2 regions of the Afipia sp. P52-10 genome follow, and region 2 is predicted to be linked to the other one. Evidence: predicted binding sites of a transcription regulator. Region 2 holds the regulator's gene; the other holds the start of a gene.

Region 1 (6,817 bases), on a different contig from region 2:
GTGGCCTATGGCGAGAACAACGATGAAGTGTTCCTCGGCATGCAGGTGAACCGTCAGCAGAACGTCTCGGAGGCGACCGCGCAGAAGATCGACGCGGAAGTGAAACGGCTGGTCGAGACCGGCTACAAGGATGCGACCCGGATTCTCACCGAGAAGCGCGAGGATCTGGAAGCGCTGGCCAAGGGGCTGCTCGAGTTCGAGACGCTGACCGGCGACGAGATCACCGACCTGCTGAACGGCAAGAAGCCGAACCGCGAGTCGATCATCGAGCCGACCGGATCACGCTCATCGGCGGTGCCGTCCACCAAGAACCGGCCGCGGCCGGAGCCTGGCGGCGATATCGCTCCGCAGCCGCAAGCCTGATCCGGCAAGAGACCAGTTACCCTGCTACGAAACGCCTGCCTCGCGGCAGGCGTTTTTGTGTGTTCCGATGCGGTAAGCCGCCGATGCGGTCCTGAGTCCGCGCCAGACTTAAGGGTTCCGCAACGAGGACGCCTGCAAGCTGCCGCCGATCGCGCCGCCAGCCAGCAGAGCCCGCAACATGTCCTCGACGCCGTCCGCCACCATCGCCAACGACCGGCAGATTCCGGAACTGGCGCTGAAGGTCTGTTTCGCGTTGGCCGTGCTGCATGTCGTGTATTTCCCCGTCGCGTATCTCGCGGGCGGCTACATTTTCACATCCGAAGGACTTGGCCACCCAAGCGACTTCGTCACCGTCTGGTCCGCGGGGCGAATGGTGATGGATGGGCATGCTGCGCTGGTCTACGACTGGACGCTGCACAAACAGGTGCAGGTCGCCACTCTCGGGCAGGGCTATCCGGGCAACCTCGGCTGGCATTATCCGCCACCCTATCTGTTCATCGCGACCGGGCTCGCCTACCTGCCTTACGCCTTCTCCTATCCGTTCTATGCCGTGGCGAGCTTCATTCCCTATGCGGGGGTGATGCGAGGGATCGTCGGCCGGCCGGTCGGCTGGCTGCTGGCGTTGTCGTTTCCGGTGGTGTTCGCTAACGCGATGGTCAGTCAGAACGGCTTCGTCACCGCGGCGCTGATCGGCGGCACGCTGCTGTTCCTGCCGACGCGGCCGATCCTCGCCGGCGTCTTTTTGGGGCTGCTCACCTACAAGCCGCAGTACGGCATCCTGTTTCCGATCATACTGATCGCCACCCAGCAATGGCGCACGTTTTTCTCCGCCAGTGTGGTTGCGCTGCTGTTGGCTGTGCTGTCCTGGGTTGCCTTCGGCACCGACAGCTGGATCGGCTTTTTCCACGGGCTGTCGCAAACCGAGCAGGCGTTCCTGTCCGAAGGTCGGGCCGGTTGGGACAAGCTGCAAAGCCTGTTCGCGACGATCCGCTTCATCGGCGGCAGCGAGCGGCTCGCCTGGGCTTGCCAGTTCGTGCTGATGGCAGCGGTGGTCGTCACTGTTGTCGTGCTATGGCGCAGCCGCGTACGCTACGCGATCAAGGCGGCGGGGCTTGCGACCGGCGTGGTGCTGGCGACGCCCTATCTGTTCCTTTACGATATGATGGTGCTCGCGGTCGCAGTGGCGTTCCTGGTCCGCGACGGATTACGGACAGGCTTCAAGCCGTATGAGTGGGCGCTGCTGGCGCTCGCCTTCTTCCTGCTTTGCATCTTCGTGCTGGTGGGCGGCCCGACCGGGTTCGGAGCGGCGGTGATCATCGCGGCGATCACGCTCGCTCGCAGCGGTCTCCTGCGTCGGGATGCGCCGCCGTTGAACGTTGCGCCGTCACTGCCTGCTTAGAGTGTGATGGAGCGTGCGGTAGCGTTGAGGAGCGAACCGTCATCCTCGGCGTCGTGGCTCGTCTCAGCGAGATGATTTCGGCCAATTGCGCGTGTGCCGCTGCAGTTCAATGATGTGCGATCATGCAGATCGGCCGCCGTCAGCGCCTCAGCAGGCGTTCGAATTTTTCCAGATCCTTGATGTTGACGGTCATGCCGCCGGCCATCGTGACATCACCAGGCTTCTGGTCAGGTTTGCAGGCGCCAAGGTAGGAGGCTTCCAGCGTCAGATTGGTGATGCTGGGCGGGCTGCTCTCATCGTCGCTGGTCTTGGTCTCGGTGACCACCGTGTATTTGGATGTGAAATCGCCCGTCACATCGGAATGCATGGTGATGTACTTGCCTTCGAAGCGGCAGATCGAATCGATGGTGTAGCCGCTGGTGGCTTTCTCGACGTCGCGCTTCTCGCAGGCGACCGGCCGCATCGGATTGAACATCGTGCTCATCTCGCGGTCGGTCTTTTCGTCGGTGCAGTGAAACATCTTCGCTGTCGGCATCACGCCGCCGGTCAGCTTGATCTTGATCTCCCACAGTCCGGGCTTGCGAGTCGGGAGTTCGACTGCGCACACGCTGCCAACGCTGCAAAGAAGCGATGTAACGGCAAGCGCCGCAGCTACACCCGTTCGCATCATCAGCATCCCTCAGCCGGCGACATCCATCGCCGACGATTAGATGCCTTCGCGCACGCTGGCGCAAGAGTATGGATTATGCGTGCTGCGCCGCGATGGTTCCGCTGCATTCTCTCGCACTGCGGAGCGAAGCAAGGATGTCGCGATCGGCTCAGTAGCGATGCACGTGAACCGTGCGGACGCGGCGCGGCCAGACACAGGCGAACGACACGTAACCGCCATAGGTGCGCTGCGTTGCGAGCCGCCGCTGCACCTTTCCGTACTGGGCGCAATGGTCGGCGGCGAGAAGGCGCGGATTGATCTGCTTCGCGAGCGGCCAGGCGATGATGCCGCCGGTGTCATTGCCCTTGAACGGAGGCACCTCGTAGGCCTGGGCCGCCGTCATCTGCAGCGCCAGCAGGCCGACGGCTGCGAGAACTGACAAGGTGAAAGCATGCCGTTGCGCCTGCATGGAGAGCTCCTCTTGCGATTCTGTCGGAGTTTAAAACGGTGAGCAGGGAGGGAAAAGCACGCCGAGACGAATTTACCCCGGTTGCGGGCAACTGTTGCCGCGCTGCACTTGACCCGGAAGCCGGGCGGCGGCACCGTCCGCCCAGCAGCCTGAATCGGTGGATCCACCATGTCGCGCCAAACTCCCTTCCTCGTGCTTTTTCTCGCGCTGGTTGCAGCGGCCATCCTTGCTGCAGGCGGCGCTGCGAAGGCGGCGAGCGATCTCGAAAAGAACTTCTGGCTCGAGGGGCCGCGTTACGACGGCAACGTGCCGCCTTGCGAAGCCGCGCTGGGCAAAGTCGCCCGCCAGTTTGCGCAGAAGGAAGGCAAGTACTGGAATTCAGCTCTGCAGATCACCGGCTTCACCATGGTTCGCGAAATCGCGCTCCAGCCTTGGACCTCGGCGACCATCCCGCGCCGTTATTGCACCGCCCAGGCGGCAATTTCGGACGGCCGCGTTCGCAGGGTGAATTTCTCGGTGATCGAGGACGGCGGTTTCGCCGCCTTCGGGTCGGGGGTCGAATTCTGCGTGGTCGGGCTCGATCGCAACTGGGCCTATAGCCCCGGCTGCCGAATGGCGCGTCCCTGAGACGTCCATGAGACGTGCGGCGGGTGACCGCAGCCGGTTTTTGTTCTGGTAATGTTCATCTAACGATGGCTAACGTTCACTCCGGCTTATCGGTGTGAACGGGGGGTGTTTGATGTTGGTGTCGGCGTGGAGAGGGCGGATCGCTTGCTTGGCGGGCGTTTTGCTGGCGATGGCGGTTGCGACAGCAGCCGGTGCTCAGGATCGGCGGCAGAATGCACCGGGCGAGTTCGATTTCTATGTGCTCGCGCTGTCCTGGTCGCCGTCCTATTGCGAAGCCGCGCATGAGCGCGGCTCGCTCGGCAAGTCGCAGCAGATTCAATGCGGCGGCAGGCCCTATTCGTTCGTGGTGCATGGCCTGTGGCCGCAATACGAGCGCGGCTTTCCGAACTACTGCCAGCGCCCCGCACCGCGCCTGGACCGGCGCATCGTCTCGGCGATGCTGGACCTGATGCCCGCACCGGGCTTGATCTTCAACGAGTGGGACAAGCACGGCACCTGCTCCGGGCTGCAGCCGCGCGCGTATTTCGAGGCCATCCGCAAGGCTCGCGCCGGGATCAAGATCCCCGAACAGTTCTTTGAGGTGGCGGAGCCGAAGATGGTGGCGCCGGATGAGATCGAGGATGCCTTCATCAAGGCGAACCCCGGGCTTAGCGCCGCGGCGATTTCGGTCGTCTGCGACACCCGCCGCCTCAGCGAGGTGCGCATCTGCATGAACAAGGACCTGCAGTTCCGCGCCTGCGAGGAGGTGGATCGGAGAGCCTGTCGGCGCGAGAAGGTCTTGATGCCGCCGGTGCGCGGCGGCTGACGGGTAAGCCTGCCATACCAATCAGCAAATGAGGCGATCGTTGCTACAGTCAGGCGACGGTCGCTTTTGTTTTCGATATCCGGATGAACTATCGCCACGCCTTCCATGCCGGCAATTTTGCCGATGTCATCAAGCACATCGTGCTGAGCGGATATTGATCCATCTGCAGGATAAACCTGCGGCGTTCCGTTTGATCGACACCCACGCCGGCGCCGGCCGTTACGATCTCACCGGCGCCGAAGCCCAGCGCGGCGGCGAATGGCAGGCCGGGATCGGCAGGCTGCTGCAGGCCTCGTTCGAGGCGCCGGTGATGGCGTTGATCAAGCCGTATCTGGACATCGTGCGCGCCCACAACCCTGCGGATGGGCTCGTCGCCTATCCCGGGTCGCCGCTGGTGGCGCGGGCGTTGCTGCGGCCGCAGGACCGGATGGTCGTGTGCGAGCTCGAGCCGGGCGCGCACCGGCAGCTGGTGGCCGCGCTGCGCCGGGACCGCCAGGCGCGGGTGGTAGCGATCGACGGCTGGACTGCGTTGCCGGCCTATGTGCCGCCGCAGGAACGCCGCGGGGTGGTGCTGATCGATCCGCCGTTCGAGCGCCCGGACGAGTTCGATCGCCTTGCGGCTGGCGTCGAGGCGGCGATGGCCAAATGGTCTACGGGCAGCTACCTGCTTTGGTATCCGATTAAGGATCGGAGGGCGGTGGCGCGGTTTGGTGAACGGGTTACCGCGGCAGTTGCCAAGGCGCTGGGGCAGCCCTCACGCGCCGTGCTCGCCGAGCGCGTGCTGACGATCGAGTTCGAGACCGGTGGCGGGGGGCCAGCGAAGGCGGGTCTGCACGCGGCCGGACTAGCGGTGGTCAATCCACCCTGGACCCTGGCTCGGGACATGACGATCGTAGCACCCGCGCTGGTGGACGTGCTCGGCCAAGGCGGCAGAGGCCGTTTCTGGATCGGTAACCACAATTCCTAGCTGTGCGATTGGCTGCCGGCCACAGCGCAAAAAAATGAGGCTGCCCATGGCCCGTTCGCTGGAACCGTATTATGATTTCACGACGAATGGCTGGCTTTACGTTCCGCTTTCGCAAATGATCGCGGCGGAGTGACAAGGCCTTGGGCGTGCTCTGGCGAATTGGGATGGGTTCGCCGTGAGGAGCCGCCCCGGTTGCCGATGCTTTCCGGGAGTGAATGTCCGGTCGGGCTGTGACGCGGGGGCGTGACAGCGAAGCATGACGGGGGAGTTTCCCGATGGCAATGACGGGGACAGTCAAGTTTTTCAACGGCGAGCGCGGCTACGGATTCATCAAGCCGGACGATGGCGGTCGCGATGTGTTCGTGCACATCACGGCAGTCGAACGTGCGGGACTGAAGGGATTGAACGAAGGCCAGCGGATCACTTTCGAAGTCGAGCCCGACAAGAAGGGCAAAGGGCCCAAGGCCGTCAATCTTGTCGTATCGTCTTAGGCTCGGCCGCGCTTAACGAACAATCCCGGGCGCGAGGCCCGGGATAAATGATCAGCGCTGGTTGCCGGCGTCAGAACTTGTAGTTGACGCCGAGCCGCAGCACGCTGAATTGATAACCGTTCGGCAGCGGCGTCAGCGCGTAGTGATTGTCGTTCAGGCTGACGTAAAGATACTCGACCTTCGCGGTCCAGTTCTGTGTGAGGCCAACCTCGGCGCCGGCGCCCAGCGTCCAGCCGGCGGCCCATTGCGATTCCGAGTAGTTCAGCACTTCCGCGCGCACATTGCCGAAGGCGAGACCGCCGGTGCCGTAGATCAGGATGTTGTTCATGGCAAAGCCTGCGCGACCGCGCAGCGTGCCGAACCAAGGGTTCGAGAACTTCCACGCAGCGAAGCGATCGCGCGCTCCGCTCGCCTGGAAGTCGGCTTCGAGGCCGAACACGAATTGACCGGATTGCCAATTGTAGCCGCCCTGGATGCCGCCGTTCAGGCCGTCCGGCTCAACGCCGCTGTTGGAGACCTCACCCCACTGATAGCCGATGTTGGCGCCGATATAGGGGCCGGCCCAGCTATAGGTGCCGAGCGGCTGCGGCACCGTGTAGGGCTGGCGGCCATACCCGTAACCATAATCCGCGGCCTGCGCGGACGAGGCGATGCCAATCAGAGCGACTGCAATCGCGGCGACAAACTTCATACGCATCCCAACAACTCCTGAACGTCCCCGCCGTCCGAAGCTCGCGGGTTTGACGCGCCGGAACGTGCGGGGGTTGCACCGAATCCTCCCACCCCTCGGATTCGTTGCTCTCATGCCTAAAATTTATCGAGAGTTTTAAGTTAAACAGACCTTAAGCCGGCGCGAGCCCGCGGATTCGTTGTTAAAAGAGTCTTGCTAGCTCCCGCAGCGTCCGGTCCGGAATGATGGTTTCACGTCCGCGTTTGTCCGCTGGATGACGCAAAGAAAGACGGGCGAGCCGGGGTTGTTTTCGATAAAAATGTCGCGATTGAGACGCGAAGCGATGCTGGCTGCGCGACATATGCACGCTTAGCTGT
Region 2 (6,817 bases):
ATCACCCATTCCATCTGTACGCTGGAATTCGAGGATCATCGCCCGCTCTACGACTGGTTTCTCGACAAGCTGCCGGTACCGTCGAAGCCGCACCAGTATGAATTCGCGCGTCTGAACATCACCTATACGCTGCTGTCGAAGCGGGTGCTCACCGAACTGGTGCGCGGCGGACACGTTTCGGGCTGGGACGATCCGCGCATGCCGACCATCGCGGGCCTGCGGCGGCGGGGCGTGCCGCCGGCGGCGATCCGCGACTTCGTCAAGCGGATCGGTGTGGCCAAGGCCAACAGCGTCGTTGATGTCGGGATGCTCGAATTCTCGATCCGCGAGGTGCTGAACAAAACGGCGTCGCGGCGGATGGCAGTGCTGCGGCCGCTGAAGGTCGTGATCGAGAACTATCCGGAAGGCCAGACCGAGGAACTGGAGGCGGTCAATCATCCGGACGATCCCGCCGCGGGGACGCGGCGCATCACCTTCGGCCGCGAGCTTTACATCGAGCAGGACGATTTCATGGAGAACCCGCCAAAGAAGTTCTTCCGCCTATCGCCCGGTTCGGAAGTTCGCTTGCGCTACGCCTATTTCGTCAAATGCCACAGCGTCATCAAGAACGCTGCCGGCCAGGTGGTCGAGCTGCGCTGCACCTATGATCCGGAAACCCGTGGCGGCAACGCGCCGGACGGGCGCAAGGTGAAGGCGACCATGCACTGGGTCCCGGCAGCCAATTCCGTGCAGGCGGAGGTTCGCGTCTACAACCAACTTTTCACCAAGTCCGCGCCGGACGCGGCCAATTTCGCCGCCGATCTCAATCCGAATTCGCTCGAGGTGCTGCGCGACGCGCGGCTGGAGCCGTCGATCGCCGAGAGCAATTCGCTGGAGCCTATGCAGTTCGAGCGGCTCGGTTATTTCACGCGTGATCCCGACTCGAAGCCGGGTCACCCGGTCTTCAACAGGACGGTTGGTTTGCGCGACACCTTCGCCAAGGAGGTCGGCGGCAAGACCTGAGGCCGCCGGCTTGCTACAGTGCTGCCAGTCACGGGACGTGACGGGAGTTTTGCGTGGTCGAGCGGGGCAGAGGGCAAAGCAGGGCTTGGGTCTGGCGTCCGAACGCCACGGCATGGGCGTGGGGCTGGCGTGAGCTTCCCTGGTTTGCTGCTGCGATGGGCGGTTTGGACCGCTTTGCCGCGTGGATTCGGCGGCAGCTCGCTGCCGAGCGCGCCCGCATGCAGCTTCTTCCATGGATCGCCATCGCGTTCGGTGCGGGCGTCGCTGCCTATTTCGGAGCGGCGCGGGAGCCGATCGCCTGGATCGTCGCGTCGGTGGCTGCAGCGCTTGTAGCGACCGCATTCGGGCTGCGTCGCACCGGTTGGTTTCCGGTCCTCGCGCTGATTGCGGCAGCGGCCACGGGGTTTGCCACTGCGAGCCTGAAGACCATACGGATTGCGCATCCGGTGCTCGCCAAACCGGTCTTCGCAGTAACGATGAGCGGTTTCGTCGAGGTGCGCGAAGAGCGCGAGCGGAGCGATCGCTTCGTGCTGCGTGTGGATCGGTTCGAGCCCGCGCGCTCGAGCGATCTTGCGGTCACGCCGGAGCGGGTCAGGCTTTCGGTCAAGAAAGGCACCGCGCCGGTGGTCGGCAGTTACGTTGAACTGAAGGCGCGACTGTCGCCGCCGTTCACGGCGCTGCGCCCCGGCGGTTACGACTTCGCCCGCGACATCTACTTTCAGCGGATCGGCGCATCGGGATTCGTGCTGGGCGCGATCAAGCCGCTCGCGAAGCCCGAAGAGGGTGGCTGGGGGCTGCGCTATGCGGCGGCTATCAGCAGCATGCGCGATGCGATCGATGCGCGCATTCGCCAGTCCCTTTCGGGCGACGTGCGCGCGATCGCGACGGCGCTCTTGACCGGCAAGCGCGATGCGATCTCCACGCCCGTCAACGAGGCGATGTTCGTATCCGGGCTTGGCCACGTGCTGTCGATTTCCGGCTATCATATGGCGATCGTCGCAGGTGCGGTTTTCTTTGCCGTCCGCGGGCTGCTGGCGCTGTTTCCCTCGCTGACGGTGGGTTTTCCGATCAAGAAATGGGCAGCGGCTGTGGCCCTCGTTGCTGCGGCCTTCTACCTGTTGCTATCGGGGGCGGAGGTGGCGACGCAACGCTCGTTCCTGATGACGGCCATCGTGCTGCTCGCGGTGATGGTCGATCGCCGCGCCGTGACCTTCCGGACGCTGGCTGTCGCTGCGCTCGTGGTGATGCTGATCGCGCCGGAGGCCCTGGTGCATCCGAGCTTTCAGATGTCGTTTGCCGCAACGCTCGGACTTGTCGCGCTGATGGATCGCGAACAGCCGCTGTTCTCCGTCTCCGACGACATGGCGGTCCCGCGCTGGGTGTTGTGGGGCGGCCGTGAGATCGTGATCCTGCTGCTGGCCTCGCTGGTCGCGGGCCTGGCGACGATGCCCTACGCGGCATTCCATTTCCACCGGGCGACCCCCTATGGCGTGCTGGCCAATCTGGCGGCGATGCCGATCGTGTCGGGATTTGTCATGCCGGCAGGGTTGCTCGGACTGCTGGCGATTCCGTTCGGGTTCGACGGCATCTTCTGGACGATGATGGGCTGGGGTATCCGCTGGATGGTCGCGGTCGCGCAGTGGGTAACGGCGTTGCCCGGATCGGTCGGGCGCGTTCCCGCGTTCGGGATGGGCGCGTTGCTATTGGCGACTGCCGGGCTCGTCGCCATGGCTCTGTTGAAGACGCAGCTTCGTTGGGCGGGGGCCGCTCTCATGCTGATTGCGGCGTCCATCGTGGGGGTGGCCCAGCAGCCAGATATTCTGATCTCCGCTGACGGACAAAGCGTGGCGGTTCGCGCCGCCGATGGCCGCATGCGGCTGATGCAAACGAAGAGAGACGCATTTGCGGTGCGCGAGTGGCTGGCGGCTGATGCCGACAGACGGGCGCCGGATGACGGCACGCTGACAGACGGCATCGGCTGCGATGCGGCGGGCTGCGTCGCGCAGTTGGCGGATGGGCGCAAAGTTGCGCTGACGATGCGTTCGGACGGTTTCGCGGACGATTGCGAAAAGGCGGCAGTGATCGTCACGGCCCGTCAGCCGCCGAAGGCGTGCCAGACGATGGTGTTCGATCGCGAGCGTCTGGAGCGTGAGGGCAGCGTCGCGCTTTATGCCCGCGCCGGAGACTTCGCCGTCGAGGTCGTCAGGCCGGCCGGCAGCGACCGGCCATGGGCGCGTCAGGAAGCGCAAACCACTGTTCTTACCAGCGAAGCTGAGGCTCCCTTATCGGCAAACAGAACGTCGCCAGCAAGCGAAGCGCCACGTCCGGTCGATGCAACGCCCTCGCCGGATGCGTTGCCCCCTGAGGATCAGTAACGGCGGAACAGGCTGACCAGCTTGCCTTGGATCCGCACACGGTTGGGCGGCAGGATGCGCACCTCGTAGGCGGCATTGGCCGGCTCGAGCGCGATCGAGGCGCCGCGACGCCGGAAGCGCTTCAGCGTGGCCTCTTCCTCGTCGATCAAGGCGACGACGATATCGCCGGTGTCGGCGGCATCAGTGCGTTGGATCATGGCGACGTCGCCGTCGAGAATCCCAGCTTCGACCATCGAGTCGCCACGCACCTCCAAGGCGTAGTGATCGCCCGAGCCGAGCATCTCTGGCGGCACGTTGATCGTGTGGCTGCGGGTCTGCAGGGCCTCAATCGGCGTACCGGCGGCAATCCGTCCCATCACCGGAATGGCGACAGGGCGCCCGCCGTCGTCCTCGGAGGCCGTGCGGACCACCTTGCCCAGGTTGCCCTCGATGACGTTGGGGGTGAAACCGCGCCGGCCATTCCCGACGAAACCGCCTGCAGACTGTTCCGGCAGCTTGATGACCTCAATGGCACGAGCCCGGTTTGGCAGGCGGCGGATGAACCCACGTTCCTCGAGCGCCGTGATCAACCGGTGGATGCCGGATTTGGAGCGCAGGTCCAGCGCGTCCTTCATTTCGTCGAAGGAGGGCGGCACGCCTGCTTCCTTCAACCGTTCATTGATGAACCGCAAAAGTTCATACTGCTTGCGCGTAAGCATCTCGACCAGTCCCCCGAAATGATGTCGGCCCAATCCGGCTGTGCGCGAACGTGGGCCAACCCGGTTTCGATCGTTTCCCGTTCCAGCCTGAGACAAGGCCTAGAAACAAATCATGAACAGACACTATATGTTCGATATGTGTTCCGCAAGCTCTTAATTTCCGGTCAACGTCTGGAAAAATCCTAGATCGGGAGCTGCAGAATCCGGCATGGGGTGCCCGCGAGAGCCGCCGGGGCGTGGGGCGGCCGGATGATGAGTGCATCAGCGCGGGTGAGATTCGCAAGCAGGGAGCTGTCCTGATGGTTCACCGGCGTCGCAATCGGCACGCCACCGGGACGCCACGCCAGCGAGGCCCGCAGATAGTCCTCGCGCTGGTCATTGGCGGGCAGGTCCTGCCCGAGCGCGGCCTCGCTAATCGGCCAGGCGACATCCTGGCGACCCGACAGGGCGCGGATCAGCGGCGCCATGAACAGGATGGCGCACACGTAGGATGAGACCGGATTGCCGGGCAGGCCGAGCACGCGCAGGGAACCGCGGCGGCCATGCATCATCGGTTTGCCCGGCCGCATCGCGATCTTCCAGAAGGCCATGTCCACGCCTTCGGCCTTCAGCGCCGTATGGACAAGGTCGTGATCGCCGACTGAGGCGCCGCCCGTCGTGACGAGCACATCGACGCCTGCGTCGATCGCGCGGTGGATCGCTGCGGTCGTCTCAGGCAGCGTGTCGCGGGCGATACCGAGATTGATCACGTCTGCGCCCTCGTGACGCGCCAGCGCCCGCAGTGCATAGCCGTTCGAATAGACGATCTGGCCGGGGCCCGGCGCCGTGCCAGGCATGACCAGTTCGTCGCCGGTGGCGAGCAGGGCGACTTTCGGACGGCGGTGGACGGGCAAGGTCGGATGATTCATCGCCGCCGCAAGTGCGAGATCGCGATCCCGCAATCGGTGCGAGGCCTTCAGCAGGACCTCGCCGGTGCGGAAGTCGATCCCGGCGCGGCGGATGTGCTTGCCCGGCGTCGCGGCTTCGTTCACCGTGACCGTCGCGCCATCGCGGACCGTATCCTCTTGGATCACCACCGCGTCGGCTCCCGGCGGGATGACGCCGCCGGTGAATATCCGCACCGCTTCGCCCGGATTGACGATGCGGTCGAAAGGGCGTCCTGCGGCGACTTCCCCGATGACGTTCAATGTCGCGCCTGTAATGGCGTCGACGGCGCGCACGGCATAGCCATCCATCGCCGACATGTCGTCCGGCGGCTGCGTGCGCAGCGCCTTGATGTTCTGTGACAGCACGCGGCCTGCTGCGTCCTCCAGCGGGAGGTATTCCTCCGGCAGACCCGCTGCTCCTTCGAGCACTGACCTGATCGCGTCGGCGAGCGGCATCAACGCCATGGCGTCATCCCTTCACCTTGAAGTGGCCGGACTTGCCGCCCTTCTTTTCGACCAGATGGATCGCTTCGATGCGGATACCGCGATCGGCCGCCTTCACCATGTCGTAGATCGTCAGGCAGCCGACCGAGACGGCGGTCAACGCTTCCATCTCCACACCGGTTTGGCCGGAGACCTTGACGGTGGCGCGCACACGACAGCCGGGCAGCTTTGCGTCGGGCTGGATATCGACTTCGACCTTCGACAGCAGCAATGGATGGCAGAGCGGAATCAGTTCGTGAGTGCGCTTGGCAGCCATGATCGCGGCGATCCGTGCGGTGCCGAGCACGTCGCCCTTTTTGGCATTGCCTTCGAGGATCAGCTTCAGCGTCGCTTTCTGCATCACGACAGCGCCTTCGGCGACAGCGATCCGCTCGGTCGAAAGCTTGGTCGAGACGTCGACCATGCGCGCCTCGCCCTTGGCATCGATATGCGTGAGGGAGTTCGGCGCTTTGGAGCTCCGCGCCATCGGTTTAGCGTCTGCCAGTGGCGCGGCCGGCTTCGCGTGCCAGCAGCGTGCGGGTGGCCGCAGTGACGTCGGTCTGCCGCATCAGACTTTCGCCAACCAGGAAAGTCGCCATGCCGACCTGCGACAGCCGCGTCAAGTCGGCTGGTGTGAAGATGCCGCTTTCGCCCACCGCGATGCGATCCTTGGGGATCAGCGGCGCGAGCTCTTCGCTGGTCGCAAGCGTCGTTTCGAACGTACGCAGGTTGCGGTTGTTGACGCCGAGCAGCGGCGAGCGCAGCCGCAGCGCGCGATCGAGCTCGGGGCGGTCGTGGACTTCGAGCAGAACATCCATGCCAAGCGCGAACGCTGCGTCCTCGATGTCCTTGGCCGCCGCATCGTCTAGGGCCGCCATGATGATCAGGATGCAGTCAGCACCATGCGCGCGCGCCTCCACCACCTGATAGGTGTCATACAGGAAATCCTTGCGCAGCACCGGCAGCGAGACCGCCGCGCGCGAGGCGACGAGATAGTCGAGGCTGCCTTGGAACGACGGCATGTCGGTCAGGATCGACAGGCAGGTCGCGCCGCCCGCCTCGTAGGCACGGGCAAGCTGTGGCGGGTCGAAGTCGGCGCGGATCAGACCCTTCGATGGCGATGCCTTCTTGATCTCGGCGATCAGTGCATACTCACCACGCGCGAGCGTCTTGCGGATCGCGTTGGCGAAGCCGCGGGGGGCAGGGGCGGCCTTGGCAGCGGCTTCGACGGCGGCGAGCGGGCGGGCGCGCTTGGCGGCCGCGATCTCTTCGCGCTTATAGGCTTCGATCTTGGTCAGGATGTCGGTCATCAGCGGCAAGCCCGGTTCGTCCA

Evidence for each region. Region 2 encodes LexA, which represses DNA repair genes until DNA is damaged. Its sites were predicted from a motif close to TGTTCNNNNTGTGTTCNG; they were not measured.
Region 1: X566_RS12190 (ribonuclease T2) is a predicted target of LexA. The motif match lies at 3,549-3,566, and genes of this name have one in related genera.

The regions. Positions count from the first base shown of each region.
Region 1 is NZ_AZSJ01000003.1:2,300,666-2,307,482, forward strand. It holds gene ftsH (ATP-dependent zinc metalloprotease FtsH) at 1-363, shown strand, start outside; gene X566_RS12170 (glycosyltransferase family 87 protein) at 542-1,762, shown strand; gene X566_RS12175 (DUF3617 family protein) at 1,902-2,369, opposite strand; gene X566_RS12180 (hypothetical protein) at 2,581-2,880, opposite strand; gene X566_RS12185 (hypothetical protein) at 3,049-3,507, shown strand; gene X566_RS12190 (ribonuclease T2) at 3,677-4,312, shown strand; partial or broken gene X566_RS12195 (23S rRNA (adenine(2030)-N(6))-methyltransferase RlmJ) at 4,396-5,279, shown strand; gene X566_RS12200 (cold-shock protein) at 5,555-5,770, shown strand; gene X566_RS12205 (outer membrane protein) at 5,841-6,467, opposite strand.
Region 2 is NZ_AZSJ01000007.1:724,899-731,715, reverse strand. It holds gene X566_RS20680 (glutamine--tRNA ligase/YqeY domain fusion protein) at 1-1,002, shown strand, start outside; gene X566_RS20675 (ComEC/Rec2 family competence protein) at 1,221-3,377, shown strand; gene lexA (transcriptional repressor LexA) at 3,371-4,075, opposite strand; gene glp (gephyrin-like molybdotransferase Glp) at 4,258-5,466, opposite strand; gene moaC (cyclic pyranopterin monophosphate synthase MoaC) at 5,471-5,971, opposite strand; gene trpC (indole-3-glycerol phosphate synthase TrpC) at 5,976-6,794, opposite strand.